DNA from 3 places in the Nocardiopsis sp. NPDC101807 genome. Region 1 is predicted to be linked to each of the others. Evidence: predicted binding sites of a transcription regulator. Region 1 holds the regulator's gene; each other region holds the start of a gene.

What was found. Region 1 encodes LexA, which represses DNA repair genes until DNA is damaged. Its sites were predicted from a motif close to TCGAACANNTGTTCGA; they were not measured.
Region 2: a site for LexA is predicted at 3,262-3,277, ahead of uvrA (excinuclease ABC subunit UvrA). Genes of this name have one in related genera too.
Region 3: a site for LexA is predicted at 5,556-5,571, ahead of ACIRPH_RS16000 (DUF6504 family protein). Genes of this name have one in related genera too.

Annotation. Positions count from the first base shown of each region.
Region 1 is NZ_JBIWMK010000007.1:391,613-401,735, forward strand. Features, by position in the region: gene ACIRPH_RS23065 (vitamin B12-dependent ribonucleotide reductase) at 270-3,107, opposite strand; gene nrdR (transcriptional regulator NrdR) at 3,264-3,764, opposite strand; gene lexA (transcriptional repressor LexA) at 4,480-5,199, shown strand; gene ACIRPH_RS23080 (alpha/beta hydrolase family protein) at 5,430-6,530, shown strand; gene ACIRPH_RS23085 (hypothetical protein) at 6,571-7,197, opposite strand; gene ACIRPH_RS23090 (hypothetical protein) at 7,242-7,832, opposite strand; gene leuS (leucine--tRNA ligase) at 7,903-10,123, opposite strand, start outside.
Region 2 is NZ_JBIWMK010000010.1:288,208-298,330, forward strand. Features, by position in the region: gene uvrA (excinuclease ABC subunit UvrA) at 164-2,998, opposite strand; gene ACIRPH_RS27830 (TerC family protein) at 3,332-4,351, opposite strand; gene ACIRPH_RS27835 (glycosyltransferase family 4 protein) at 4,729-5,811, opposite strand; gene murJ (murein biosynthesis integral membrane protein MurJ) at 5,808-7,430, opposite strand; gene ACIRPH_RS27845 (hypothetical protein) at 7,441-8,469, opposite strand; gene ACIRPH_RS27850 (copper transporter) at 8,508-9,605, opposite strand; gene steA (putative cytokinetic ring protein SteA) at 9,602-10,123, opposite strand, start outside.
Region 3 is NZ_JBIWMK010000004.1:705,947-716,069, forward strand. Features, by position in the region: gene ACIRPH_RS15980 (penicillin acylase family protein) at 1-1,119, shown strand, start outside; gene ACIRPH_RS15985 (NfeD family protein) at 1,293-1,757, shown strand; gene ACIRPH_RS15990 (SPFH domain-containing protein) at 1,794-2,876, shown strand; gene ACIRPH_RS15995 (protein kinase) at 3,004-5,226, opposite strand; gene ACIRPH_RS16000 (DUF6504 family protein) at 5,636-5,926, shown strand; gene ACIRPH_RS16005 (GNAT family N-acetyltransferase) at 6,052-6,642, opposite strand; gene ACIRPH_RS16010 (DinB family protein) at 6,834-7,442, shown strand; gene ACIRPH_RS16015 (peptidoglycan recognition family protein) at 7,727-8,830, opposite strand; gene cobT (nicotinate-nucleotide--dimethylbenzimidazole phosphoribosyltransferase) at 9,515-10,123, shown strand, end outside.

The DNA.
Region 1 (10,123 bases):
GGCCGGGCGGGCACCCCGGGAACGCCGCGGGGGGGGGGGGGGGGGCGGGCCGCCCCCCCCCCCCCCGGGGGCCGCCCCCCCCGGGGGGGGGCGGGGGGGGCGGGGGCGCCCGGGGGGGGGCCCCCCCCCCCGCCGGGGGGCCCCGCGCGGGTGGGCCCGGGGCCGGCCCGGGATGGCGGGGGGGCCCCCCGGGCACGCCGGGGGGGGGGGGGGCGTAACCGCCCCCCCCCCCGGGGCGGGCCCCGGCCCCGGTCGGGGCCGTCGTCATATCAGCTGCAGCCGCTGGTGGAGCCGCAGCCCTCGCAGGCGTAGCAGCTGCCGGAGGGCCGCATCCTGGTGCCGCAGGTGACGCACAGCGGCGCGTCGGCGACGAACCCCTGGCCGGCCAGCAGGTCCGCCGTGGAGTGCACCTCGGCGGGCTCCGCCGGGGACGCCTGCGGAGCGGGCGCGGCCGTGGTCCCGGACGCCTCCGCCCCGTGGGTGGCGGCGGACTGGGCGTAGGACTCCACCTGGGCCGCGACCTGGGCCGGGTCCTCGCCCGCGAGCTGCGCCTGGCGCTCGGAGGCCGACAGGACGCCCAGGGCCGCGCGCTCCTCGTAGGGCAGGTGGTCCAGGGCCAGGCGGCGGAAGATGTAGTCCACCACCGACTGGGCCATGCGGATGTCCGGGTCGTCGGTCATGCCCGCCGGGTCGAACCGCATGTTGGTGAACTTGTCCACGTAGGTCTCCAGCGGCACCCCGTACTGGAGGGCGATGGAGATCGCGATGGAGAACGCGTCCATGACCCCGGCCAGGGTCGAACCCTGCTTGCCGAGCTTCATGAACACCTCGCCCAGGCCGTCGTCCGGGTAGGAGCCCGCCGTGATGTACCCCTCGGCGCCGCCCACGGAGAACGAGGTGGTCTCGCTCGGACGCTTCTTGGGCAGGCGGCGGCGGACCGGGCGGGGCGCCTCGACGGTCCGCGCCTCGGGCGCCGCCTCCTCCTTCTCCTCCGACGAGCCCGTCGACAGCGGCTGGCCGACCTTGCAGTTGTCGCGGTAGACGGCGAGCGCCTTCAGGCCCAGCTTCCAGCCCTGGAAGTAGATGTGCTCGAAGTCCTCGACCGTGGCGTCCTCCGGCACGTTCACCGTCTTGGAGATCGCTCCGGACAGGAACGGCTGCACGGCGGCCATCATCCGCACGTGGCCCATGGGCTTGATGTAGCGGCGGCCCATCGCGCAGTCGAACACCTCGTAGTGCTCGGGGCGCAGGGAGGGGGCGTCCACGACGTGGCCGTTCCCGGCGACGTACTCGACGATCGCCTCGGCCTGCTCGTCCTGGTAGCCCAGGTTCGCGAGCGCGCGCGGGATGGCCTGGTTGACGATCTGCATCGAGCCGCCGCCGACCAGCTTCTTGAACTTGACCAGCGAGAAGTCGGGCTCGATGCCGGTGGTGTCGCAGTCCATCATGAAGCCGATGGTGCCGGTGGGCGCGAGCAGGCTCGCCTGGGCGTTGCGCCAGCCGTTGCGCTCCCCGACCCGGAGGCACTCGGCCCACTCGCGTGTGGCCGCGGCGTGCACGGGCTCCTCCAGGGTGGTCACCGTGCGCAGGTCGTCGTTGGCGGCGGCGTGCTTGCGCATGACGCGCTTGTGGGCCTGCTCGTTGCGCTTGTAGCCGTCGTAGGGTCCGACCACCCCGGCCAGCTCCGCGCTGCGGCGGTAGGCGGTGCCGGTCATCAGCGAGGTGACGGCGGCGGCGACGGCGCGGCCCCCCTCGGAGTCGTAGGCGTGGCCGGTGGCCATGAGGAGGGCGCCGAGGTTGGCGTAGCCGATGCCGAGCTGGCGGTAGGCGCGGGTCGTCCCACCGATCTTCTCGGTCGGGAAGTCCGCGAAGGTGATGGAGATGTCCATCGCCGTGATGACCAGCTCGGTGAGCCTGGTGAAGCCCTCGACGTCGAAGGTGTCGTCCTCGCGCAGGAACTTCAGCAGGTTGATCGAGGCCAGGTTGCAGGAGGAGTCGTCCAGGGACAGGTACTCGCTGCACGGGTTGCTGGCGCTGATCCGCCCGGTCTCGGGGTTGGTGTGCCAGTCCTGGATCGTGCCGTCGTACTGGATGCCGGGGTCGGCGCACTCCCAGGCGGCCCTGGCCATGCGGGTGAAGAGGTCCTTGGCGTCCACGGTGGCGACGACCTCGCCGGTGGTGCGGGAGGTGAGGCCGAACTCCGATCCGGTGTCGACGGCGCGCATGAACGCGTCGGAGACGCGGACGGAGTTGTTGGCGTTCTGGTACTGGACGCTGAACATGTCGGCGCCGCCCAGGTCCACGTCGAAGCCCGCGTCGCGCAGGGCGCGGATCTTGTGCTCCTCGCGGGCCTTGGTCTCGACGAACTCCTCGATGTCGGGGTGGTCGACGTCCAGGACGACCATCTTGGCGGCCCGGCGGGTGGCCCCTCCGGACTTGATGGTCCCGGCCGAGGCGTCGGCGCCGCGCATGAAGGACACGGGACCGGAGGCCGTGCCGCCCGAGGACAGCAGCTCCTTGCTGGAGCGGATGCGGGAGAGGTTCACACCCGCGCCGGACCCGCCCTTGAAGATGATCCCCTCTTCCTTGTACCAGTCGAGGATCGACTCCATGGTGTCGTCGACGGAGAGGATGAAGCACGCGCTGACCTGCTGCGCGGAGGCCGTCCCGACGTTGAACCACACCGGCGAGTTGAAGCTGAACAGCTGGTTGGCGAGGGCGTGCTTGAGCTCGTGGTCGAAGATCTCCGCGTCCTCGTCGCCGGCGAAGTAGCCGTGCTCGACGCCGGTCGCGGTGTAGACGCCGACGACGCGGTCGATGAGCTGCTTGAGGCTCCACTCGCGCTCGGGGGTGCCGACGGCTCCGCGGAAGTACTTGCTCGCCACGATCTGGGTGGCGTTCATGGACCAGGAGGCGGGGAACTCCACGCCGCGCTGCTCGAAGTTGACCGTGCCGTCACGCCAGTTGGTCATGACGACGTCGCGGCGCTCCCATTCCAGGGAGTCGTACGGGTGCGTCCCGGGGGTCGTGAAGACCCGCTTGATCTTCAGGCCCTTGCGGCTCCCCTTGCCCTTGCGCCCCGTCGAACCGCTGGCGGTTTCCGTCATCGTTGATTCTCCCCCTACCTCGTGGGCACGGCCTGCCCAACCGTGCACGGCGTCCTCGGAAAATACGGGACGGCCGGTCACGGGAGGACGTGTCCCGCGGTGTCCGGCCGGCCCCTGCGGTGCCCCGCCCGCGGCCCTCTCCCGGCCGCGGGGGCGCTACCCGGTGGTGGTGCTGCTCTCGGGGAGGGGTCCGGCCGCGCCGTCGCCGCCCTCCCGGTCCTGCCGCAGGCTGGCGATCTCGGCCTCGAAGTCGGCGAGGCTCTCGAAGCCGCGGTAGACGCTGGCGAAGTGCAGGTAGGCCACCTCGTCCAGGTCACGCATGGGGCCGAGGATGGCCAGGCCGATCTCGTGGGCCGGCACCTCGGCGACGCCGCGTCCGCGGATCTCCTCCTCGACCTTCTGGCCGAGCTTGGCGAGCGCGTCCTCGGAGACGGGCCGGCCCTGGCAGGCCCGGCGCACCCCGGCGATGATCTTGGTACGGCTGAAGGGCTCGGTGACCCCGGAGCGCTTGGCGACCATCAGCAGGACGGTCTCCTGCGTGGTGAACCTGCGCTCGCACACGGGGCAGGACCGGCGGCGCCTGATGGCCGCGCCGTCGTCGGTGGACCTGCTGTCGATCACCCTGGTGTCCGGATGGCGGCAGAACGGACAGTGCATCCTGGTTCACCTGCTTCCCTCACCGAATCGACACCCTGTATCTCTACTAAACCACAACTCCTGGGCAATCCATCCCACGAGAGCACCAGATGTTGTGGTCGAACTTAGGCGCAGCAAGGGGTGGCCCGCAACTCCGCGGCCCGCGTGTCCCGCACGCGGGCGGGAGAGCGCCCCGTCGCGAGGGGGTCTGGGCGCCAGGTCCCGCGCGTCCCGCACGCGGACGGGAGTCGGGGGCGACGGCGGGGAAGGGGCCGGACACGGGGGCGCGGGGAGGCCGGGACGCCCCGGGGGCGGCGGGCTCCGTCGACAAGAATAGCGGCGGAGGCCCCCGGCGCCCGCTGCGACCGGCGGCCCGTCACGGCCGGAAACGCGTCCCACGAGGGGGTTCCGTCCTCGCGCCCGGGATCCGGGAGACCAGTCCCACATCTGCCGGAACCGCCCTCGGGGAGACGTCTTCGCGCATTCCGGGGACAACACCACGTGAACACGTGTACACACGTCGGTAGAGGCCGGAAATTGACCGCGAAAACACGCGGCACAATGGCCCGAGCCATCGAACGCTTGTTTGATATCACCGTGCGCAACGTCTAATGTTGACTGTGATTTCACGCTGGTTTCGCCATCACGCGGACCCCAGGTCGGCGCGGTTGCGGACCGGTGGCGGCCAGTCACGCAATCAGGCCCTGACCGAACCGAATGCCGAGGAGGCCCGGCCGTGCCGGAGGAGAATCCCGGAACCGCAGATTCCACCGCCGTTCTCACCGCAGTGGGGAACACGGGGGGATCCACGCCCGACGCCCCCAAACTCACCGCCCGACAGCAGAGCGTCCTGAACTGCATCCAGCGGTATGTACGCGAGCGCGGCTTCCCCCCCTCGATAAGGGAAATCGGGGAAGCGGTCGGCCTCTCCAGCCCGTCCAGCGTGGCGCACCAGCTCAAGGTCCTCCAGCGCAAGGGCTACCTGCACCGGGACCAGAACCGGCCCCGGGCCGTGGAGCTGCGCTCGCCCGGCCGCTCCTCCGGCCAGACCGTGACCCCCGAGGACATCGACCCCTCGCGCGCCGCGGCCGTGCCCCTGGTCGGCCGCATCGCCGCCGGCGGGCCCATCCTGGCCGAGGAGTCGGTGGAGGACGTGCTCGCGCTGCCCCGCCAGCTGGTCGGGGAGGGCCGCCTGTTCATGCTCACCGTGGTCGGCGACTCGATGATCGACGCCGCCATCACCGACGGCGACCTGGTCGTGGTCCGCCAGCAGCAGGACGCCAACAACGGCGACATCGTGGCGGCCCTGCTGGACGACGAGGCGACCGTCAAGGTCCTGCGCCGCGAGGAGGACGGCCACGTCTGGCTGATGCCGCGCAACGAGGCCTACGAGCCGATCAACGGGGACGCCGCCACCGTCCTGGGCAAGGTCGTCGCGGTCATGCGACGCGTCTGAGCCCGGTCCGGCCCCACCGCCCCGCGCCTCCGGCGCCGTCCCCCGACGGCCCGGGGGCGCCGTGCCGTGGGCGCGCCCAGCACGCCGCTGCCCTACGCGTGGTCGCGGCGCCGTACCGTGCGCGCGGGCGCCCGACGGCCGGACCGGCCCGGGCCGCTCGGCCCGCGCACGGCCGCGGGACGGCCTGTGGACGACGGGGGCCCGCCGGGCGGGGCCGCTAGGCTGGAACCGTGTCCACACCACTCTCCTCCCCCTCCGCCCGGCCGCGTGCCGCACTGGTCGGCGGTGCCCTCGCAGTCCTGCTCTCCACCGCCGCCTGCGCCCCGGCCGACACCGGCGGCGCCGAGCCCCCCGGGGTCGGCGGGGTCGAGCGCGAACTCACCTTCGAGGGCGGCGGGCACGAGGTGGCCGCGAGCTTCCGCACGCCGCACGGCGCGTCCGGGAGCGTCCCCGGCGCACTCATCGTCTCCGGCAGCGGCCCCACCGACCGCGACGGCAACGCGCCCGCGCGGCCCGACGCCGACACCAACCGCAACCTCTCCCGCGTCCTCGCCGACGCCGGTGTGGCCTCGCTGCGCTACGACAAGTTCGGCAGCGGCCCGGATCCCCAGACCGGGGAGGAGACCGGCCCCGGAGGCGTCCGGACGATCGCCCCGGTGGACCCCGAGGTCTTCGACCGGCAGGTCGTGGCGGCGTACGAGGAGCTCGTCGCGCAGCCCGAGGTGGACCCCGACCGCGTGGTCGTCGTCGGCCACAGCGAGGGCGCCCTCTACGCCCTGCGCGCCCACGAGCTCATCGGTTCCGGGCGCCCCTCGCCCGCGCTGGTGCTGGCCGCCCCTCCGGGCACGCGCTACCTGGACCTCCTCGACCGCCAGGTCACCGAGCAGGTCCGTCTGGCGGAGGGGGCGGGCCAGATCGGGGAGGCGGAGGCCGTGCAGCTCCTCTCGGACATGCGCGCCGGGCGGGCCGCGGTCAGGGGAGGGCGCGACCTCACGTCGCAGGAGAGCGACCAGTTCGGCGTCTACACACCGTGGAACGCCGACTTCCTCTCCTTCATGGACGGCCTCGACCCCGTCGAGCTCGGGCGCGACCTGCCCGAGGGCACACCGGTCCTGGTCCTGTGGGGGGAGGACGACGCCCAGGTCTCCCGGGAGGACGTGGACCGGCTCATGACGGGTCTGGACGGCGCCGAACGCGTGGACCTGCCCGGTACCGACCACATCCTCCGGGCCTTCGAGGACGAGCCCGGAGCGGCGGTCCTGGACTCGGACAGACCCTTCGCCGAGGGGGTCGCCCCCGCGCTGGAGGAGTTCCTCGGCACCGCCTGGTAGGGTTCCCGGCCGCCGGGGGCGCCCTGCGGGGCGCCGCCCGTCACTCGGGGATCGACTCCGGGAGGGCCCCGACCACGGCCAGGGCGAGCTCCTCCGCATCGGCGACGATCCGCTCCTCGTCGGCCGGCTCGGTGGCGTCGTAGCGGGACGCCACGCTGTAGCAGGACTCCAGGTACAGGTTGGAGACCCGCGTCCCCACGCAGCCGACCGTGAACGGCGCCCCGCGGGTCCAGCGCACCGCCTCCTCGCCGACACCGTCCAGCCCGGTGGTGTCGTGCTGTTCCGTGGTCGCGCGCAGGTTGTCGGCGGCGGTCGTCACCCCGCCGGGGTCGGGGGCGGCCACCATCACCAGCGTCGCCGTGGCCGGGACCGCCTCTCCCGGGCCCTGCGGGGTCGCCCAGCGGCACTGCCATCCGGACCCGGCCGGGTCCTCCGGGCCGCCGACCGGCTCCTCCAGCTCCAGTTCGTGCCCCGGCACCAGCGCGTCCAGCGTCTCCGTCACGACGGCGGCGCACTCGGGGGCCGACCCGTACTCGCCCGTCTCCGGGGAGTCCCGCGTGACGACGTACCAGATCGCGCCGGCCGCGAGCAGGAGCAGGGCCAGGCCGGCGGCGACCACTCCCGCCGTCGCGCAGCCCCTGCTCTGCGGCTGCGCCGACGGCACCACCTCGGGAGGAGGGCCGTACGGAGGCTGGGCGGGGTACTGCGGGCTCACAGGGACTCCCCGATCCGACCGGCGAACTCGGCGGCCAGATCGGCCGCGTCCCCGGGGTCGACCGGCTCCTGCCCGGACAGGCCCGCGTAGGACACGCGCACGAACAGGTTGTCGCTGTGGAAGGCGAGTTCGGACGTGCCGGGCACCTGCCCGTGCCACACCGCGCCCTCGCCCGTCGGCAGGTCCACCTCCTCGGCGCGCACGGGGAGCAGGGCCGTGTACGCCTCCGCCGCGCGCTCGGCCCCGGTCACCGGTTCCTCCCCCGTGGCGTCGGTGAAGAGCGCCGACACGTCGACGCGCAGCGCTCCCCCGTCGCCGCCGGGGGCCCCGGGCGAGGACCACGCGCACACGAGGTTGTCGCCGCCCTCCAGGGGGCCCTGCTCCCGGGGCTGCGCGACCGCCCCGGGCAGGAGCTCCGCGAGGAGTTCGCCGGTGACGGCGTCGCAGCCGGTCGCCGCGGCGTGCACGTCACCGCTCTCGGGGACGTCCGGGTCGTTCCCGGACAGCCACAGCCCGCCGCCGACGGCGGCCGCGGACAGCACCACGGCGCCCGCACCGACCACGGCCACCCGTACGAGGGGACCCACCCGGCCACCCGCCTCCCTGTCGGTCACCGCGCCGACCGCGGGGGACGGCGGACGCCGTCCCCCGTTCCGGTCAGCCGACGACGATGTTCACCAGCTTCGGCGCGCGCACGATGACCTTGCGGATCTGCTTGTCGCCGATGAAGCCCTGCGCCCGCTCCGAGGCCAGCGCCAGCTTCTCCAGCTCGGCGGGGTCGATGTCGGGCGCCACGGACAGCTTGTCACGGACCTTGCTCTGCACCTGCACGACGCAGGTCACGGTCTCCTGCACCAGCAGGCCGGGGTCCGCCTCGGGCCAGTGGCCGACGGCGACGGTGCCCACGTGCCCCAGCTTCTCCCAGCCCTCCTCCGCCACGTAGGGCGCGAACAGGGACAGGGCGACGGCCACGAACTCGGCGGCCTCGCGCACCGCGGGGTCGCCCGCCCCGGGACCGGAGTCGATGGCCTTGCGGGTCGCCGAGACCAGCTCCATGGTGCGGGCGATGGCCACGTTGAACCGCCGCGACTCGACCAGGTTCGTGATCTGGTCGATGGTGTGGTGCGTGACCCTGCGCAGGGCGGTGTCGCCCCCGGCGGGGTCGGTGCCGGGCTCGCTCGCCGCTCCCGCCTCGCTCATCACGCGGTAGGCGCGGTTGAGGAACTTCTGCGCCGCGACGGCGGACACGTCGGCCCAGTCGACGTCCTCCTCCGGGGGGGAGGCGAAGAGCATGGTCAGACGGACGGCGTCCACGCCGTAGGCGTCGATCTCCTTGCCCAGGTCGACGCCGTTGCCCAGGGACTTGGACATCGCCCGGCCCTGGTTGATGACCTGCCCCTGGTTGGTCAGGCGGCGGAAGGGCTCGGTGAAGGACACCATGCCCAGGTCGTACAGGACCTTGGTGAAGAAGCGGGCGTACATCAGGTGGAGCGTCGCGTGCTCCTTGCCGCCGATGTAGTGGTCGACCGGCCCCCACTTGTCGACGGCCTCGACGTCGAACGGGGCGGTGTCCAGGCGGGGCGAGCAGTAGCGCAGGAAGTACCAGGACGAGTCCACGAAGGTGTCCATGGTGTCGGTGTCCCGCAGGGCGGGGCCCGCGCAGGACGGGCAGTCCACGTTGACCCACTCCTCGGCCGAGGCCAGGGGCGACACGCCCTTGGGCGCCAGCTCGGCGCCCTTCAGCTCCGGGAGGGTGACGGGCAGCTGGTCGTCGGGGACCGCGACCTCGCCGCACGAGGGGCAGTGGACGATCGGGATGGGCGTGCCCCAGTAGCGCTGGCGGGACAGCAGCCAGTCGCGCAGCCGGTAGTTGACCGTGCCCTCGCCGGTGCCGCGCTCGGCGAGCACCCCGATGATGCGCTCGATCGCCTCGGCCTTGGCCAGGCCGTCCAGCGGACCGGAGTCGCGCAGCGTGCCCTCGCCCGCGGTGGCCACGCCGGTCTCCGCCGGGTCGGGCTCCCCGGTCTCCACCACGACCCTGACCGGCAGGTCGAAGGCCAGGGCGAAGTCGAGGTCGCGCTGGTCGTGCGCGGGCACCGCCATGATGGCGCCGTGGCCGTAGTCGGCCAGGACGTAGTCGGCGGCCCAGACGGGCATGCGCTCGCCGTTGACGGGGTTGACGGCGTAGCGGCCCAGGAAGACACCGGTCTTGGGGCGCTCGGTGGCCTGCCGCTCGATGTCGGAGAGCTTGGCGACCTCGGCGCGGTAGGCGTCGAAGGCCTCCCGCTGCTCGGGGGCGCACAGCTCCTCCGCCAGGTCGGCGTCGGCGGCCACCACGAAGAACGTGGCGCCGTAGAGGGTGTCCGGGCGCGTGGTGAACACCGTGACCGGCTCGTCGCGGCCCTCGATCCGGAAGTGCACGTCGGCGCCGGTGGAGCGGCCGATCCAGTTGCGCTGCATGGCCAGGATCTCGTCGGGCCAGCGGCCTCCGTCGAGCTGGTCCATGTCGTCCAGCAGGCGCTGGGCGTAGTCGGTGATCTTGAAGTACCACTGGTTCAGGCTGCGGCGGACCACGTCGGAGCCGCAGCGCTCGCACCTGCCCTGGACGACCTGCTCGTTGGCGAGCACCGTCTGGTCCTTGGGGCACCAGTTGACCTGGCCGTCCTTGCGGTAGGCCAGCCCGCGCTCGAAGAAGCGGGTGAACAGCCACTGGTTCCACTTGTAGTACTCGGGGTCCGAGGTGTGCAGGCGGCGCGACCAGTCCACGCCGATGCCGTAGCGCCGGAACGAGGCCGCCTGGGTCTCGATGTTGGCGTAGGTCCACTCGGCCGGGTGCGAGTCGTTCCTGATCGCCGCGTTCTCGGCGGGCAGCCCGAAG
Region 2 (10,123 bases), on a different contig from region 1:
TGGCGCACGGACACGCCCGACTGTACCCACCCGGCGGCACTCGTCGCGAAGGAGCCGACCCGCCGGGGCCGGCCCCGCCGTCCGGGGCCGGGCGTCCCGCCCCGGGAGGGCGGGGCCCGGCCCGCCGAACCCGGTGGGAGCGGACCCGCCCGGCACCTGACTGCTAGAGCAGCTTGGCGAGGAACCGCCCGGTGTAGGACTCGGCGACCGCCGCGACCTCCTCCGGGGTGCCCTCCGCGATCACCGTGCCGCCGCCCGAACCGCCCTCGGGTCCCATGTCGATGACGTGGTCCGCGGTCTTGATGACGTCGAGGTTGTGCTCGATGACGATCACCGTGTTGCCGGTGTCCGCCAGCCGGTTGAGCACGCCCAGCAGCTTGCGGATGTCCTCGAAGTGCAGACCCGTGGTCGGCTCGTCCAGCACGTACACCGTCCGGCCGGTGGAGCGCCGCTGGAGCTCCGCCGCGAGCTTGACGCGCTGGGCCTCACCGCCCGAGAGGGTGGTGGCGGGCTGCCCGAGCCGGACGTAGCCCAGGCCGACGTCGTCCAGGGTCTGGAGGTGGCGGCGGATGGCGTTGATCGGCTCGAAGAACTCCAGCGCCTCGGAGATGGGCATGTTGAGCACCTCGGAGATGCTCTTGCCCTTGTAGTGGACCTGGAGGGTCTCCCGGTTGTACCGGGCGCCGTGGCAGACCTCGCAGGGCACGTAGACGTCGGGCAGGAACTGCATCTCGATCTTGAGCGTGCCGTCGCCGGCGCAGGCCTCGCAGCGGCCGCCCTTGACGTTGAAGGAGAACCGGCCGGGCTGGTAGCCGCGCGTCTTGGCGTCGGTGGTCTGCGCGAACAGCTTGCGGATGTGGTCGAAGACCCCGGAGTACGTGGCCGGGTTGGAGCGCGGGGTGCGCCCGATCGGGCTCTGGTCGACGTGCACGACCTTGTCGACCTTGTTCATGCCGTTGACCCGCACGTGCCGGCCGGGCACGTCGCGCGCCCCGTTGAGCTCCTTGGCCAGCGCCTTGTACAGGATCTCGTTGACCAGGGTGGACTTGCCCGAACCGGACACCCCCGTGACGGCCGTGAACACGCCCAGCGGGAACGCGACGTCGATCCCGTGGAGGTTGTTCTCACGGGCGCCCTTCACCACCAGCTCGTGCCCCTTCGTGAGGGGGCGCCGCCCCTCGGGGAGCGCGATGACGCGCCGGCCGGACAGGTACTCGCCGGTCAGCGACGTCTCGGAGGTGAGGAGTTCGTCCACGATGCCCGACACCACGACGTGCCCGCCGTGCTCTCCCGCGCCGGGGCCGATGTCCACCACCCAGTCGGCGGCGCGGATGGTGTCCTCGTCGTGCTCGACCACGATCAGCGTGTTGCCGATGTCGCGCAGCCGCTGGAGGGTCTCCAGGAGGCGGGCGTTGTCGCGCTGGTGCAGGCCGATGGACGGCTCGTCGAGCACGTACAGCACCCCCACCAGACCGGAGCCGATCTGCGTGGCCAGCCTGATCCGCTGGGCCTCGCCGCCGGAGAGCGACCCGGAGGAGCGGGCCAGGCTCAGGTAGTCGAGGCCGACGTCGAGCAGGAAGCCGAGGCGGGCGTTGATCTCCTTGAGGACCTGGGCCGCGATGACCGCGTCGCGGTCGGAGAGCTTGAGCCCGGCGAGGAAGGCCGCGCTGTCGGTGAGCGACATCTGCGCGACCTCGGCGATGGACCGGCCGCCCACCGTCACGGCCAGCACGACCGGCTTGAGGCGGGTCCCGTCGCAGGTGGGGCAGGGCACGGTGCGCATGTACCCCTCCAGCCGCTCGCGACCGTAGTCGCTCTCGGTCTCGGAGTGGCGGCGCTTCACCCAGGGGATGACGCCCTCGAACTCGGTGTAGTAGGAGCGGTTGCGCCCGTACCTGTTGCGGTAGGTGACGTGGACCTGGGTGTCGTGCCCCTCCAGGAGCGCCTTGCGCGCGCGGCGCGGCAGCCTCTCCCAGGGGGTGTCCAGGTCGAACCCGACGGCCTCGCCGACCGCGGTCAGGATGCGCTCCCAGTAGCCGCTGTTGGGCCCGCCCGACCAGGGGCCGATGGCGCCCTCGGACAGCGTCTTCTCCGGGTCCGGGACCAGCAGTTCGGCGTCGACCTCCATGCGGGTGCCCAGGCCCGAGCAGTCGGGGCAGGCGCCGTAGGGGGCGTTGAAGGAGAAGGAGCGGGGTTCGAGCTGCTCGAAGGAGAGGTCGTCGTAGGGGCAGTAGAGGTGCTCGGAGAACACCTTCTCCCGCTCGGCGTCGTCGGCGTCCAGGTCCACGAAGTCCAGGACGATGGTGCCGCCGGCGAGCTTGAGCGCGGTCTCGACGGAGTCGTTGAGCCGGCCTCGGGCGCCCTCCTTGACGGAGAGACGGTCCACGACCACGGCGATGTCGTGCTTGTCGTAGCGGCCCAGCTTGGGCGCCTCGTCCAGGCGCACCGCCTCGCCGTCCACGACCGCCCGGGTGTAGCCCTTGGACTGCAGGTCCTTGAAGAGCTCGGTGTACTCGCCCTTGCGTCCGCGCACGACCGGGGCCAGCACCTGGAAGCGGGTGCCCTCGGTCATCTCCAGGACACGGTCCACGATCTGCTGCGGCGTCTGCCGCGCGATCTCCCGACGGCACTCCGGACAGTGCGGCACGCCGATGCGGGCCCACAGCAGGCGCAGGTAGTCGTACACCTCGGTGATGGTGCCGACGGTGGAACGCGGGTTACGGCTGGTGGACTTCTGGTCGATGGACACCGCCGGGGACAGGCCCTCGATGAAGTCCACGTCCGGCTTGTCCATCTGGCCGAGGAACTGGCGCGCGTAGGCCGAGAGGGACTCGACGTAGCGCCGCTGCCCCTCGGCGAAGATCGTGTCGAAGGCCAGCGACGACTTCCCCGACCCCGACAGGCCGGTGAACACGATCATGGAGTCACGCGGCAGGTCCAGCGAGACGTCCTTGAGGTTGTGCTCTCGGGCTCCCCGGACTACCAGTTGTTCGACCATCGAGTGAGACATCCTTCGGCATAGGCGCACCGGGTCGCGGACCGCGTCCGATGACGGCGGGCGACCCGTGTGTGGCTTCGCGGCGTGGCGGGCGAACGGCCTCGGGCGACCGCCTCGGCCTCGGAATCGGGCCGGTGAGGGGATGCGGGGAGGGCTCCGGCCTTCCCCGTCCGTCAAGACTAACGATCGCCGACGTCGGTTTCTTCCACTACGGAGAAGTGGTGGCGCCCCGGCGCTCACGCGCCAGGACACCACCACTATAGACGAACAGCTGTTCGAAAAAGGCCGAATCGCAGGATGTCCGCGGGCGGCCCGCAGGCCGCCCGCCCGCAATCAGGACCTGTCGGCCGGAACGTCCTTCTCCTCCTCGACGGCGGGCTTGTTGCGCTCGTCGACCCTGGACTTGACGAGGCTTCCGACGATGGTGATCGTCATGATGCCGAGGATCACGGTCAGCGAGGTGCCGATGCCGATGTCGACGATGTGGATGCCGTTCTCGTGCAGCGCGTGGAAGATCATCTTCACGCCGATGAACAGCATGATCGCCGACAGGCCCCAGCTGATGTAGGCCAGGCGGTCCATGAGGCCGGCCAGCAGGAAGTACAGCTGGCGCAGGCCCAGCAGGGCGAAGGCGTTGGCGGTGAAGACGATGTAGGCGTCCTGGGTCAGGCCGAAGATCGCCGGGATGGAGTCGACGGCGAAGACCAGGTCGATGACGCCGATCGCGAGGATGACCAGGAGCATCGGGGTGACGTGGCGCTTGCCGTCGAGCTTCACGGTCAGCTTGGCGCCGTGGTACTCGCTGCTGACCGGCCAGAAGCGCTTGACCAGTCGGACCACGGGGGTCTGCGTGAAGTCCTTCTCCTCCTCGTCGCCCTTGATGTGGTCACGGAGGATCTTGTAACCGGTGTAGATCAGGAAGGCGCCGAAGAGGTAGAAGACCTCGCTCCAGGCGTTGATCACCTGGGCGCCGAGGACGATGAAGATGCCGCGCATGACGAGCGCGATCACGATGCCGACGAGCAGGACCTCGTGCTGGTACTTCTTGGGCACCGCGAAGGAGCCCATGAGGAGGTAGAACACGAAGAGGTTGTCGATGCTCAGGCTCTTCTCGGTGACGAAGCCCGCGAAGTACTCCGCGCCGGCCGAACCGCCGCCGAAGTACCAGACCCCGAAACCGAAGAGGATGGCGATGCCGATGTAGAAGGCCGCCCACCAGGCAGCCTGCTTGATCCCGAACTCCTGGGGACCCTTTTTCTTGCTCCAGGGGTGGTCGACGATGGCCAGGTCGATCACCAGGACGGCGATCATTCCACCGATCGTCGCAGCCCACACCCACATGGGAACGTCCACAGACGGATTCTCCTCCGGTTGGTGCGCGCGAGCAGTGTGCACGCACGTCGAACTACCGGAGGTCTCTCCCGCTCACGTCCGGAGGACGTGAACCGACGGCACCGGGAGAACGACTCTGTACTCCGTGATGACGACACCGCCGCGACAGGGATACTCCCCTCACGTGAAACCCAGGGTACCGGTCGTGCGCACGCTGTGACACACCTTCGGACCCACGGATCAGGATGGCATCCTCCGGCTCCCCCGGGAAGTCGCGGCGGCGGTGGTATCCATGGCTCCCCCGGGACACAGGGGTCAGGCCCCCGGGTAGGGGTCCCCCGGCCCGGAACCCCGGTCCGGGGGATCCCGCCGCGCCCCGCCGTCCGGCGCGCGGCGGCTCAGCGGCGGAGCACCGACTTGTACACGGAGGCGGCGGCCTCCACCGCGTCCTCCTCGGTCGGCAGCGTCCGCGCGGTCTCCCGTGAACGGGTCCGCAGGTCCGCCGCCAGCACGGGGTCGTCCAGGACCCGGCCCACCGCGGCCGCGAACGCCGCCGTGTCCCCCGGCGGCACCATCAGCACCGTCCCCGCGTACAGGTCGGGGATCCCCCCGACCCGGGTGGAGACCACGGGGAGCCCGGCCCTCAGCGCCTCCATGATCACCAGAGACGGCCCCTCCCACTGGCTGGTGAGGCAGAACACGTCCGCGGCGGCGAGGAGGTCGGCCACGTCCGAGCGGTGGCCGAGCATGCGCACGTCGGCGTCCATCTCCGCCGCCGTGTCGTGCAGGCGGCCCCACAGGGGGCCGTCCCCGGCGATCGCGATCACCGGCTCCGGGCTGCGGTCGGCGATGGAGGGCGCCGCGTCCAGGAGCATGTGCAGCCCCTTCTGCTCCGCGAGCCTGCCGATGGTCAACAGCAGGGGGCGCTCGGGCAGGACCGCCAGGTCGGCGCGCGTGGCCTCGCGCCCGTTCAGCGGCGTCCCCGTCTCCGGCGCGGCCACCACCGCGAGGCGGGCCTCCCGCGCCCCGAGGGCGCGCATCCGCCGCACCAGGTCGCCGGACACTCCCAGCACCGCGTCGGCGCGGTGGGCCACGATCCGCTCCAGGAGGGGGTAGGCCAGGGCCAGGAGGCCCCCGACCGACGGCGGCGCGTTGTGCGCGGTCACCACCAGCGGCCGTACGCCCGCCAGCGCGCAGAGCGCACCGGCGCGCATCCCGTGCGCGTGCACCACATCCGCGCCACGCGTCAGCGAGCGCAGGAGCAGCACCGCGCCGGGGTCCCCCGCAGAGGGGGCGGGGCCGATGGGCACCGGCGAGAAGCGCAGGCCCTCCGAGGTGAACCCGAACTCCTGCTCGGCCTCCGCCGGGCCGAGCACCGCCACGCGGTACCCGCGGGCGCGCAGTCCCGCGCCCAGTGAGCGGACGTGACGGCCGACGCCTCCTGTGCTGGTACCGACGACCAGCGCGATCCTGCCGTTCACCGCTTCCCCCTCCTGCGTTCGAGTACGGTCCTGGCCCGGTCGGCGACGGCCCGCACGGCGGCGCGGTCCGCCAGGGCCGCGACCGCCGCGTAGACCCCCAGCCCCGCGGCGCCCGCCGCGGCGGCGGCCCCCGCCGACTGCCACACCCCGTCGGCGGGCAGGAGCCCGGCGACCGCCCGGCCCGCCGCCCACCCGGCGCCGCCGCCGAGGGCGGCGGCCAGCACCGAGCGCGCCACGCCGGCCAGGGCGCCGCGGCCGTGCGCGCGCGCCACGCCGGCGCACAGCAGTACGGCCGCCAGGGTCAGGCCGACCGTGCTGGCAGCGCCCAGCCCGGCGATCGACCACCCGGGAGGGAGCAGCCACACGAGGAGCGCGGCGCACACCGTCACCACGAGCCATCCCACCACCTGGGCGGCGGCTGCGGAACGTCCGTGGTGGGACGCGTACAGGGCCCGGCTGAGCAGGGCGACCAGGCCGAAGCCCACCACACCCGGGGCGTAGGCCAGCAGGGCCCGTTCGAGGGTCTGCGGATCCTGCTGGGCGAAGACCCCGGCCACCGGGGCGGCGGCGGCCGCGAGCGCGGTGCCCACCCCCGCGGTGGCCACCACACAGGCACGGGCGCCTCCGGCGGCGAGCGCGGCGAACCCCTCCCGGTCGTGTTCGGCGTGGGCCACGGCGAGGGCGGTGAAGGCGCTCGTCGCGATGGGAACCGCGATCACCCCGTACGGGAGGGTGAACAGGGCCCACGCGTAGGTGTAGAGCACGGCCGCCCCCGGACCCCCGCCCCAGTTGGCCAGGGCCACCGAGAGCAGGAGGCACACCTGCATGGCCGCCAGCGGCAGCAGTGACGCCGCCGCCAGGGAGCGCACCCGCTCCCCCACCCCGGCGGGGAACCTCAGGCGCGGCCGGGGCCCCACCCTCAGCCGCGCGGCGGGGCCGAGCACCGTCAGGAACAGGGCCGCCGCCCCCGCCGTGGTGCCGAGCGACAGGGTGAGCTCCGCCGCGGCGGGCAGGCCCGCGACGTCCTGGCGGTGGCCGCCGCCCAGCGGCACGAAGGCCAGGCAGGCGGCGATCACCACGAGGCTGGACAGCAGAGGGGCCAGCGCGGGAGCCAGGAACCTGCGGTGGGCCTGGAGGACGCCGTACAGGACCGAGGCCAGCCCGTAGAAGACGATCTGGGGTGCGAAGACCACGAGCATGCGGGAGGACAGGGCGAGCAGCGCCTCCCCGTCGCAGCCGGCCCCGGCACCGAGCATCAGCGCCGTCACCGGGGGCGCCGCGAGGGCGAGCAGGGCGGACAGCGGGACGGACAGGAGCAGCACCCAGGTGATGAGCGCGGACGCGGTGCGGCGCACCTGGTCGTGGTCGCCGCGGGCGGCGGCCGAGGCCATGACGGGGACGACCACGGCCGTGAGCGCCCCGCCGATGACGATCTCGAACAGGACGGCGGGGATCTGGTTCGCGGTGACGTACGCGGTGCCCAGACAGGTGTCGCCGACGGTCTGCGAGAAGACCACCGTGCGGCCGAACCCGGCCAGGCGCGCCCCCACGGTGGCCACCGCGATGAGCGCCGCCGCCGCGCCGACACCGCTCGTCACGCCGTGGACGGCGCGGGCCACCGCGGACACCTCACGCGCACCTTCCCACCGGGCGCCCTTCGCCCGGAGCACCCGTGCGTCCGCCGTCCTCCGCCCCTCCGGCGGCCGTCCTCAGGACGGGGCGCCTGCCCCACTGGTCGAGGCGGCGCAGGGCCGGGACGCGGTCGATGACACGGGAGAAACTGGTCACCTCGCTGGCCAGGGTCAGGGCGGCCACCGCGCCGAACAGCGCCAGGCGCACCGGGCGCGGCGCCTGCGCGACGGCCGCGGCCCCGAGGGCCGCGCCCAGGGCGTTGGCCCCCGCGTCGCCCAGCATGGAGCGCTCGGCCAGTTCGTCGGGGAGCAGCGCGGAACAGGCGCCCACCACCGGGCCGAGCAGGGGCGCCGCGGGCGAGGCCAGGGCCGGCGCCGCGGCGAGGAGGGCGAACTTGGCGGCGCGCCCGGGGCGCAGGTCGAACAGGTTGACCAGGTTGGCGCCGGCCGCGATGAGCGCACCGTCCACCAGGGTGTCCACCGGCCCGCGGCGCAGCAGGGAGGCGGCGGCGACCCCGGTGGCGCCGATGCCGACCATCTTGACCAGGCCGGTGGTGACCTCTCCGCGAGCGAGCGCGGACAGGTGTCCGCGCAGGCCACGGGCATGGCCGTTGCCCGAGAGGTCGTCGTAGGCCCCGAACGCGGCGGCCCCCGCCGCGGCGAGGGCGGACGCGGCGCGCACACGCGGCGCCGGCCCGGGGACGAGGAGGCTGGCGGCGCACACCCCCGAGGCCAGGGCCGGGCCCTCCTGGAGGGTGACGACGCGGCCCCGGAAGTTGCGGCGCAGCCAGGCGGAGGGGGCGTCCGCACCGGGTCCCCCCGCGGGGTCCTCCGCTCCGGGGTCGCCGGGCGCCGTGCCGGTCGCACCGCCCGCCCCCGGCCCGGCGGGGGCGCAGGCGCGTTCGGGCAGGGTGAGCACGGCGTAGGCGGCCCGGGCGGCGGCCGCGCCGACCACGGCGCCCGCCAGGCCCTGCGCGAGGGAGCGGACGGGAGACGGGGCGGGACGGCGCCCGCCGCAGGCGGGCACGGGCGCGGACCGGCGCACGGAGTGGGGGCGCACGGGCGTCACTCCCCGCCCCTGACGGTGCGGCGGGACTCGTCGGCGCCGCCCCTCCCGCCGGTCGCCGCCTCCTCCGCGGCGCCGGACGCCGCGTCCTCCGCCTCGCGGGCGGCGGGCAGCGGGTCGGGCAGGAACCCCCGCACCCCCTCACCGATCCCGTACGCCCCGGCGCCCCCCTCCAGGTTCTCGGCCAGGGCCAGAACGGCGATGATGTCGCCCATGGGGCGCCCGGTCACGTCCGCGGTGGCGAACTCCGGCTCGGCCGCGCGGGCCTGCGCGAGCATCCCGTCGCCCCGGGAGGACGGCACGTCCCCGGCGAGGACGGCGGCGCCGACCTCCCGGTGCAGGGCGGTGGTGACGGTGGTGAGCACCGCGTTGACGGCCTCCCGGTCGGCCCCGTCGGCGGCCCCCGCCGCCGGCGCGAGGACGACCAGGGCGTCGGCGGACACGGCCGGGTCGCCCTCGACCTGGACCAGGCCGCCCTCGGAGAAGGCGTCCAGGACGGCCTCGGCGTCGTGGGCGCCGCCCCCTCCGGGGGACTCCTCCGCGTCCCGCGGGTCCTCCGTCTCCCGTCCGGCGCCCTCCTCGTCCCCGTCCCCGGCCTCCCCGGCGGCCGCCAGGGCGCGCCCGAGCTCCGTGCCCGCCTTCTCGTAGGGTCCTCCGGTCAGGCCGTCGGGGTCCTGGGAGACCTGGATCGACAGCTCGTCGACGAAGGTGGCGTTGCCCGCGTCCACGAGGGCGTCGGTGACGGCGACCCGGCCGACGACCTCGCCGCCCGCCTCCTCGACCCGCTCGGCGAGCCCGTCGGCCACCTCGGGGTTGGCCCCCGGGGCCGTCACCACGACCACGCCCAGGCCGGTGAGGCGGCCGTCGAGCATGTCCGAGGACACGGCCTCGGCCATCTCGTCGGCTCCGGCGTTGACCTTGTCCGCGACGTCGCGCTCGGAGCGCAGGTCCTCGCTCTGGCCGCGCAGGTCCGCGGTCTCGGACTGGAGGGTGTTCAGCAGCGGGTCCTGGAGCATGGTGGTCCCCAGGACCAGCCCCACGGTGAGCGCGAGGAACACCGCGACTATGGACACCAGGTGGTAGCGGAAATCGATCACGTCAGCAGTCCCGTCAGCCAGTAGGAGAACACGTCCCAGCGCGCCGCGAGAAAGGTGAGGTAGACCTGTCCCGCCGGTGAGCTGTAGGCGGCGACCACGATGGTGAGCAGACAGGCGGCGACCAGCCCGAGCAGCGCCCAGGGCGAGATCCGCGAGCGGTACAGGCGGCTGACGCCCTTGGCGTCGACGAGCTTCCCGCCCACCCTGAGCCTGGTCAGGAAGGTGCTGGCCATGCCCGAGCGGCCCTTGTCGAGGAACTCCTCCAGGGTGGCGTGCGTGCCCACCGCCACGATGAGGGCGGCGCCCGAGCCGTCGGCCAGCATCATCGCCACGTCCTCGCTGGTGCCCGTCGCCGGGAAGACCACCGCGTCGTAGCCGAGGTCGGTGAGCCGGGGGAGGCCGGGGGCCCGGCCGTCCCGGTAGGCGTGCACGACGAGTTCGGCGCCGCTCGCCAGGGCCTGGTCCGACACCGAGTCGAAGTCGCCGACGATGATGTCGGGCCGGTAGCCGCCCTCCAT
Region 3 (10,123 bases), on a different contig from region 1:
GGGTTCCAGCGGTTCAACGACCCGGGGGAGGTCACCTCGGCCGAGACCTTCACGGAGGCCGCGGGCGACATCGGCTACGCCTTCAACTGGCACTACGTCGACGACGAGGACATCGCGTTCATCAACTCGGGCGCGAACCCGGTGCGCGTCGAGGGCACCAACCCCAACCTGCCCATCGACGCCTACTCGGCCGCCGGCTGGTCGGGCTGGGACCCGGCCACGAACAGCGCCGACTACCACCCCCAGGAGGACCACCCGCAGGCCGTCGACCCGGACTACATCGTCAACTGGAACAACAAGCCCGCGCAGGGCTACACCTCCGGCTGGTCGACCGGGTCGGTCCACCGCGGTGACCTGCTCGACGGCAGGGTGGCGGCGCTGGTCGGCGGCGGGCACGAGTTCACCACCGCCTCCCTCACCGGCGTCATGATGGAGGCCGGGGTGGCCGACCTGCGCGCGCAGGAGGTCCTCCCGCTGATGCTGGAGGTCATCGACTCGGCCCCGGTGGAGGACCCGGAGCTGGCCGCCGCCGTGGAGGAGCTGCGGCTGTGGAACGAGGCGGGCTCGCTGCGCCGCGAGCCCCACCGCGACGCGGGCTACTACTCGTACGCCGACTCCATCCGCACGCTCGACGCGTGGTGGCCCCTGCTGGTCCGGGCGCAGTTCGAGCCGGAGCTGGGCGAGGACCTGTACACGCAGCTGACCGTGGCCGCCCAGACCGACGAGTCCCCCTCGGGCGCCACCGGCGGAGGAACCCCGGGAAGCGTCAACCAGGGGCAGCCGCACAAGGGCTCCTCGTTCCAGTACGGCTGGTGGTCGTACGTCGACAAGGACCTGCGGTCCGTCCTCGGACAGGAGGTCGAGGGGTCGCTGGGCGGCGCCTACTGCGGCGGCGGCGACCTGGAGGCCTGCCGGACGGTCCTGCTGGACACCCTCGCCGAGGCGGCGGCCACCCCGGCGGGAGAGGTCTATCCGGGCGACGACCACTGCCCGGCGGGCGACCAGCTCTGCGCCGACACGGTGATCCACCAGGCGGTGGGCGGTATCGGCATGTGGCCGATCGCCTGGCAGAACCGGCCGACGTACCAGCTCGTCTACCAGTTCTCCGGCGGACGGTAGGACGGGCGGGGCGGACGCGGCCCGCGGTGACCCTGAGCGGGTGTCACCGGGGGCCGCGTTCGCGTGTCCGGGACGGGACCGCTGCCACGGATACCCGGGCTGGATCGCGTGCTTCGCCGGGCTTGTGTGGGTAGCGTAAGGAATACCCGGAACGAAGGGGGAGGGTCTCAGGAATGGATGCCTGGTTGATCTGGCTCGTCCTCGCCGTCGGCCTGGGAATCGTCGAGATCCTCACCCTGACCTTCGCCCTGGGGCTGCTGGCGGTCGCGGCTCTGGTCGCGGCCCTGCTCGGCGCAGTCGGACTCCCGGTGGCCGCGCAGATCATCGGGTTCACGGCGACCGCGGCGGCGGGCCTCTACCTCGTGCGCCCGATCATGCGGCGCCAGCTGAACAGGGGCCCCGACGCCCGGTCGGGCGCGGAGGCCCTCGTCGGGCGCTCCGGCGTCGTCCTCCAGGAGGTCGACGGCGACAGCGGCAGGATCAAGCTCTCCGGAGAGGAGTGGTCGGCACGGTGCATTGACGAGGACCTGGTGATCCCGGTCGGCGCACGCGTCGACGTCGTGGAGATCGACGGAGCCACAGCCGTGGTCTATCCGCGCGAGGCCCTGCCAGGGGGCGCACCCGAGCACACGTCCTGAACCACAGCCACGACCCCGAGGTCAGGTGCTGACATGATCGATCCGGCCATCCCCCTCATCATCCTCGCGGTCCTGTTCGTCGCGATCGCCCTGACCGCGATCCGCATCGTCCCTCAGGCGAGGGCGTACAACATCGAACGCTTCGGCCGCTACATCCGCACGCTCGGCCCCGGCCTGAACTTCATCATCCCGGGCGTCGACCGCGTCAACTCCAAGTTCGACCTGCGCGAGCACGTGTTCAGCTCGCGCCCCCAACCGGTGATCACGCAGGACAACCTGGTGGTCAACATCGACACCGTCCTGTACTACCAGATCACCGCGCCCAAGGCGGCGGCGTACGAGGTCGCCAACTACATCCAGGCCATCGACCAGCTCACGGTCACCACCCTGCGCAACGTCATCGGCTCCATGGACCTCGAGCAGACGCTCACCTCCCGCGAGGAGATCAACACCCGCCTGCGCGGGGTCCTGGACGACACCACCGGCAAGTGGGGCATCCGCGTCAACAGGGTCGAGATCAAGGCGATCGACCCGCCTCCCACCATCAAGGAGGCGATGGAGAAGCAGATGCGCGCCGACCGCGACAAGCGGGCGGCCATCCTGCACGCCGAGGGCGAGCGGCAGTCCCGCATCCTCAAGGCGGAGGGGGCGCGGCAGCAGGCCATCCTGGAGGCGCAGGGCGAACAGCAGGCCGCCATACTGCGGGCCGACGGCGAGGCCAAGGCGATCGAGCGCGTGTTCCAGGCGGTGCACGCCAACGACGCCGACGCCAAGCTGCTCGCCTACAAGTACCTGGAGACCCTGCCGAGCCTGGCGCAGGGCGAGGGGAACACGTTCTGGGTCATACCCGGCGAGTTCACCGAGGCGGTCAAGAACGTCAGCCACGCCTTCGCCGGCGACGCGGCCGACCGCAGGCCGTCCACGGAGAAGGGCGACGGCGGCGAGGACGCCGGGCCCGCCCGGATCGGGGCTCCCGACCCGGCCCGGTCCTCGTCCGCCCAGGCCGCCATGGACGCGGCGGAGGCCGCCGAACGGGCCGTGGCGGACGCCCGCGACGACGTGCGCCGGGCCGGTGCGGGCCTGGCGGGGTCGCCGCCGGAGCCGCGCGGGGAGGACTGACCCCGGGTCCGCCCGGCCCCGGCCGAGGACCCGTACGGGGCGCGCCGCCCGGCGGCGCGCCCCCGCCCCCTGCGGCGGGCGCGTCACCCCCCCGGGGCGCCCCGGGCACGGGGACCGCGCCCCGCCCCTACTCCTCGGTGACCTCGCCGAGGTAGAAGTCGGTGAAGAGCACGCCGAGGGGCTCGTTGCCGGGCCCGGGGCGGGTGACGACGCCGACCTGGCGGCGGTCCGCCGCCTCCTCCCCGTCGTCGGGCAGAGGGGTGTCGTCGACGGTGGTCAGCACGTTCTCGTCGTTGACCCACATGGACAGCTCCATGCGCTCCCCCTCCCCGTCCTCCGCGTCCTCGCCGTAGTACTGGCAGGAGAGCGTCACCGTGTTGGTCGGCACCGTGTCGGCCTCGAAGGCGTAGGGATCGCCCGGGTCGTAGTCGGCGTCCCGCACCTCCTCGTCGAAGAGGGGGTAGGGCTCGAACCCGGAGACCTCGGTGGTCTCGGCGAGGGTGCGGTCGCCGTCCTCCTCGTTCATGCGGCGGATCTCCGCGCGCCTGCCGTCGTAGCGCAGCAGGGCCTCGTAGTGGGTGCGGTACTCCTCGCCGTCGTTGTCCCAGCACCGCACCCCGAACACGGCCTGCTCGGGGCCCTCGACGACGTAGGCGGTGGAGCTGACCACGACCCTGTCGGGGAGCACGCTCTCGGTGGTGATCGCCGCCTTCGTGCCGCGGCTGACGTAGGTGCTGGTCCCGGGGTCGTGCTGGAGGAGGTAGCCGCGCTCCTCCTGCCAGTAGCCGTCCTCCGTACCGGGGTCGTAGACCGAGCCCCAGCCCGGGTCGGTGGTGAAGTCGATCTCGTAGAGGGAGACGGTGGGCGGGACCTCCTCCGAGCCGTTCAGCAGGACGGCCCCGCCGACGGCGGCGACGAGGACGACCCCGGCCGCGGCGGCGCCGATCGCGACCGCCCTGCGGCGCCTGCCCGGGTTCGGGCCGGCGCCGGACACCGCCGGGCCCCCGGGGCCTCCCGGGCCGCTGAAGTACGCGTGCTGCGCGCCGGGGCCCCGTTCATGCGAAGCGGGGGAAGGACTTCCCGGGCCCGGCGGCGGGTAGCGGCCGGGAAGGTTCTGCCCCCGGCCCGGGGGCTGGTTCGGGTACACGGCCCGGTGTCCCGGGGCCGGCTGGGGGCCGGACGGCGGGTACCCGTGCCCGTCGGGAGTCTGCCGGGCCGGCGGGGTCCGGTCCTGGGGCGCCTGCTGGGCGGGCGGCGCCGGCCGAACCGGCGGCTGCTGCGCGTGGGGGTCCCGGAAGGGGCGGGCGCCGGCGGTCCCCGGCTGCAGGGGGTCCCCGGCCCCGGAGGGCTGCCCGCCCGGGGGTGTGGCGGGGACCTGGGGGACGGTCCGGCCCTCGGACGGTCCGCCGTGCGCGCGCCCGGCGCCGGTCTCCTGCGGCGGCGCTCCGACCACGGGCACACCGCTGGGCGGGGCCCAGGAGTCCGTGATGGTGCGGCTGACCTCCGCCTCCTCCGGTTCCGCCTGCCCGGTCAGGCGCGCCAGGATCTGCTGGGACGACGGCCGGTGGGCGGGGTTCTTGTCCAGGGTCGCCCGGACCAGGTTCAGCAGGGCCGGGTCGAGGCCGTCGAGGCGGGGCGGCGCGGAGGAGATGTTGTGGAGGACGGCGGGCACGGTGGCCGCGTCGAAGGGGGCCCTCCCCGTGCCGGAGAAGGCGACGAGGCAGCCCCAGGCGAAGACGTCGGCCGCCGCGGTGGCCTGTTCCCCCAGGAGGAGCTCGGGGGCCGTGTAGGAGGGGGTGCCCATGAGCTGGCTGGAGCGGGTGACCCCGCCGCCCGCGTCGTCCAGGGCGCGGGCGATGCCGAAGTCGATGACCTTGGGTCCCACGGGGGAGAGCAGGACGTTGGCGGGTTTGAGGTCGCGGTGGACGACCCCCGACCCGTGGATGGCGGTGAGGGCCGCGGCCACGCCCAGGGCGAGCCCCTCGAGGGTGCCGCCGCTCATGGGGCCGCCCGAGCGGATCGCCTCGTCCAGGTTCGGCCCCGGCACGTACTCGGTGACGATGTAGAGGGGGTCGCCCTCCAGCCGGGCGCCGAGGACACCGGCGGTGGAGAAGCGGGCGACGCGGCGGGCGGACTCGACCTCGCGGGCGAAGCGGAGGCGGAAGGACTCGTCGTCGGCCAGGTCGGGATGGATGAGCTTGACGGCCACGGACCGGCCGGAGGGGTCCTCGGCGAGGTACACGGTGCCCATGCCGCCGCGCCCCAGGCGGCTCACGACGCGGTGGCCGTCCAGTTCGCGCGGGTCCCCCGCACGCAGGGGTTTGCCGCTCTCGTGTCCGTTCGACGTCACAGTAGGGGGTCCCTCGTGGTGGCTCGTGTGCTGCGCGCCTGACAGCGTACCGATGCCGACACGCCGACGCGTTCTGGACTGGTTCGGCGCTCGGCCGGGCCGGACGCCGAACGCGGTGGTGGGGAGGGCCGGGGGCCGGCCGGGGCGGGTCTGGTGCGGGTGGCGGCGGTCCTCGGACAGTACGCCGACGGCCCGGGGCGTGCCGGGGTTCCGTGCGGGGCCGGACCGGCGGACGGTGTCCTCGGGTGCGGGGACGCGGCGCCGTCGCCACATGGGGGGATGCGGAACTTCCCGAAACAGTTCCACGGGGCCGCTGATTTCGCTAGGATTAGAACACATGTTCGACACTCGTCCGCGACTTCCCCACGGGTGGGTGTCCCGGCGGCATGCGTTGGGGCTCAGGAGGCGGATGATGCTGAGGGGAAGTGTCGTGGGACGGTACTACGGGGCGGAGGTCACCGTCGTCGAGGACGACGGGCGCCCGGCCCGGTTCACGTGGAACGGCAGGGTGTACGGCGTGCGCAGGATCCTCGACCACTGGGTCACGCTGCGCATGGACTGGACGCCGGTGAGCGGGTCCCAGGTGCCCGAGCGCAGGCACTGGAGGGTGGAGGCGGGGACGTCCCGGTCCCAGGGCGTGTACGAACTGCGCCACGACACGGCCAGCGGGACCTGGCTGCTCTCCCGCGTGTGGGGCTAGGGCCCCTCGCGCGGACGCTCCCGGCCGGCCCGGCGCCCGCGCCGACCCGGCCGGGCGGCCCCGCGGCCGTCCGCCCGGGCGCGGTCCGCGCGGCGGGAGGCGGCCCCGCGCCCGCGTGCCCCGGACTACAGGTCGCCGGAGCGGACCAGGTCGGAGGGCAGGAGGCTGTACACGGCCAGATCCGTCCGGCCCTCGTGCAGCGGCATCGCGCTCCGCTCGACGCCCTCGAAGGTGAATCCGGCCTCCTCCGCGACCCGACGGGAACCGGTGTTCCCGGTGCCCGCCTTGATCTCCACGCGGAGGAAGCCCTGGTCGACCGCCCAGCGGGAGACGGCCACGGCCGCCTCGGTCGCGTACCCCCGGCCGCGGCCCCAGGGGGACACCCAGTATCCGACCTCGGTGTTCATGGCGGGCCACAGGGTGCGGACCAGGCCGATCGCGCCCACCAGGCGGCCCGACCCCTTCTCCACGACGGCCCACTGCTGGCCCTCGCCGCCGGTGCGCATCCCCGGGGCGACCTCGCGGCACCACAGCTCGGCGTCCTCGCGGGTGTAGGGCCGCCCGGGGCCGGGGATCGGGATCCACCGCTGGAGCTCGGGGTCGGTGCAGCTCATGTGCACGTCGTCGATGTCGGCCTCGACGAACGCGCGCAGGCGCAGGCGTTCGGTCTCCAGGATCACGGACGGCAGGATCGGGTGCTGCTGGACGGTGGACATGCCGCTGTTCCCCTTCGACATCGGTGTGGAGTGCGCTCACGATACGCGCCCGCGAGGAGCACCCGGGACCGGTGCGTGCCGGTCACGCACGCGCGCCGGGTGCGGGCTCCCCCGCCCGGGCCGGTGGTGCGCGGAACAGTCCTCGGCCCCGCCCGCCCGGGCGGGGCGCCCCTCGAGAAAGGCGTTGCCGAATGACCGCGACAGACCCCTGCCCCGAGCTCCTGCGCTACCTCCGGGAAGCGCGGGAGGCCGTCCTGTGGAAGCTGGACGGACTCTCGGAGTACGACGTCCGACGACCGGTGACACCGACCGGGACCAACCTGTTGGGCCTGGTCAAGCATCTGGTCGCCGTCGAGTCGGACTACCTGGGGGCGGTGTTCGGCCGCCCCTTCGGGGAGCCGGTGCCCTGGGCCGACCCCGACGCGGAGCCCAACACGGACATGTGGGCCACCCCCGACGAGTCGCGCGAGTACATCGTGGGCCTGTACAGGAGGGTGTGGGCCCACGGGGACGCCACGGTCGCCGAGCTGGGGGCGGACGCGGTCGGCCACGTGCCCTGGTGGCCGCGGCACCGGGCCGAGGTGACGGTGCGGCTGGTCCTGGTGCACCTGATCGCGGAGACCGACCGGCACGCGGGGCACGCCGACATCCTCCGCGAGCTCATCGACGGCGCCGCCGGGCTGGCGGCCGGGGGCGACAACCTGCCCGCCGTGGACCGCGCCTGGTGGGAGGGGTACCGGGACCGCCTGGAGCGCGCCGCGCACGAGGCGGTCGCCGCGGACGGCCCGCCCCGGCGGTGAGGCCGCGGCGCGGTCCACCGGAACGCTTCGGAAGGACCGCGCCGCCCGGCCGGCGCCCGCCCACGGCCGAGGACCCGCCGCCGGGCCCTCCTCCGCCGCGCCCGGCGGGTGCGAGGGTGGCGTTGGCGTTGGCGTTGGCGTTGGCGTTGGCGTCGGCGTGGGTGGGGCGGGGCGTCGAGGGCCTTCCGGCCCGGTGGCGGATGTCGCGACCCGCCCCGTCGCCGGAGGCCCTCTCCGCCCGTGTCGGCCGGGGCGGGCGCCACCGGTCCCCGTCGTCGGTGCGCCTAGGCGGGGCCGCCGATAACGCGGTCGCGGATCGCGGTGTCGAAGACCTCGGCGAACGCGTTGCCCGGGCACTCGGTGTCCAGCCAGTCCCGGTGCCGCGAGATCGCGTCGCCCGGCGTGACGGCGCCCGTGCCGGGGTTCACGTACGCGATCTCCTCCGACGGGTCGACGCCGGTCACGGCGCACAGCACGCGCAGCACGGCGACGAGGGAGTCCTGCGCCGCCTCCGTGGGCAGCTCCTCGGTGAAGTCGCCGAGCAGGCACACCCCCACGTTGCCGTGGTTGAAGCCGAACGCGTGCCCGGCGGTCACCGAGCGCGCCCGGCCGGGGGACGGGACCCCGGAGAAGACGGGCACGCCGTCCCCGCCGGAGTGCCGACCCTCGTAGACCGTTCCCTCCGGGTCGATGAGCACGTGGTAGCCGATGTCGCCCCACGCCTGCTCGACCGCGTGCAGGTAGTAGACCGCCCGCACGTCCGCCGCGGGGTCGTCGCCCGCGGGCATGGCGGTGTGGTGCACGGTCAGCGCCTGCACGGGGTGGAACTCGGGGGCCCACAGGTCGTCGCCCCCCTCGCCGAAGCGCCACGACTCGTCGGCGCCCCAGCCGGCCCGGGTGCGGAAGGGGACCCCGGCGCGGGCGGCGGCAGGTACGGCTGAGGACCCCGAGGACAGCGTCACCCGCCCGGGCCCGCCGAGGCGCAGCTCCTCGCCGTCGGTGAGGTTCACGGCGGCGGTGCGCCCGCCGGGCCCTGCCTCGTAGCCGGTGGCCCCCTCCGGCGCGCGCACCAGCGCGGCGGCGGACGGCCCGCGGTCGTCGCGCCCGCCGGTGTGCAGGTGGACAGGGCGCCACGGGCCGAGGCCGTCGGCGGTCTCGAAGCGGATCGCCGTGTCCGTGCCGCCGGGGGCGCCGGTGACCGCCACCAAGTCGAAGCGCCTCTCCGGCCTGACCAGCCCGGCGGAGGAGGAGCGCTCGGCCAGGACCCGCGGGGCCGTGTCGCCGGACGCTGTCGCGGCGAGGGCGGGGCGGGGCGAGGGCAGAGCGGTCCCCAGAGCGGCCAGGCCGGCGGTGGCGGTGGCCCCGGTGAGGAAGGTACGCCTGTGCATCGTGTGTCCATTCCGTTCGGATCGGTCGGTTCCGGATCGCGCTCGCCGGGGGCAGGGGGAGTGCGCACACCCTGGCACAGACGGCTTCCCGCGGCACGCGTGACAGGACGGAGGGCGGGGCCGACGGGCGTCGTCGGCGGGCAGGGCGTCCGGCATGTCGTCCTACGCGGCGGTTCTCGGACGCGGCGGGACGCAGACACGCGCATGGACGTGAAGAGGGCGGGCGGCCCGGGGCCCCGCCCCACGAGGACCCGCGCCGCCACGGCGGCGACGGGATCGGCGGCGGGCCCCCGGCTCCGCCGTGAGCGTCCCCGGCGCCGCTCCACCGCACCGGCCCGGGCGGTCCGGGATCCGGCCCCGCCCGGACGCGGGCGGGGCGGCGGGCGGCCCGCGCCGAGGACGGGGCCCGGGCCCCGCTCCCTGTTCCCCGGGGCCCGGCGGTCGCCGGGCGGCCGCGCACGCCCCGACCCGGTCCGGGGCGGAGAGGGACCCCGGTCCCCCCGCGTGCCCGCGCGGTCTCTGGCACAGTTGGTCGTGACGTGGGGACCCCGGCGGCGGAGCCGGGGCCGGCCGCCCGGGTCCGGGGAACCCGTGCGCGGGGGACGAACACCGCGGGCTACGCTTACCGGTCTGCGCCGGAGCAAGCGGAACGGGCAGTCGACACACCTCTCTCGGGGAGCGATCATGACCAACGATGACCGCGGGGACGCCCGGAGCGGCGGGGACGGCGAACACGAGCCGCCCCGTTGGAGGAGCGGAAAACCCGCTCCAGGGCTCGGTTCCCGCATCGGCGGCCTGCTGGACGGGCTCCCGGAGAGCGGGCGCGGCGCCCAGGCGCGGGCGCCGCACGTGGCGGGAGGACCGGCCAACCCGTTCCGGCCCAGGGAGCCCGCGCCCCCGCAGCCCCCGCCGCGACCGGAGGCGGGTGGGCCGGCGCCGCAGGACCCGCCCCCGGCGGAACCCGTGACCGGGGACGCGGCGGACCCGCAGCCGGGAGACCCGGCCGGGGACGCGGCGGACCGGCACACCACCGCGCCGCGGGAGGCCCGCGTCGCGAGCGAGCCCTCCCCGGACATGCCCCCGCCCTCGGGCCCCCCGCTCCGGCCCAACGTGATCCCCTTCCGGGGCGAGCGGGCCGAGGAGCCGGACGCCGCCGGGCCGCACGGCCCCGCCGGGCCGACCACGAACCACGCACACGCGGACCAGCACCCCGCGACCGCCGAGCCGGAACAGGGCATGGACGCACACGAGACAGCCGCGCCCCCTCCCGGGCCGCAGCACACCGGGCCCTCA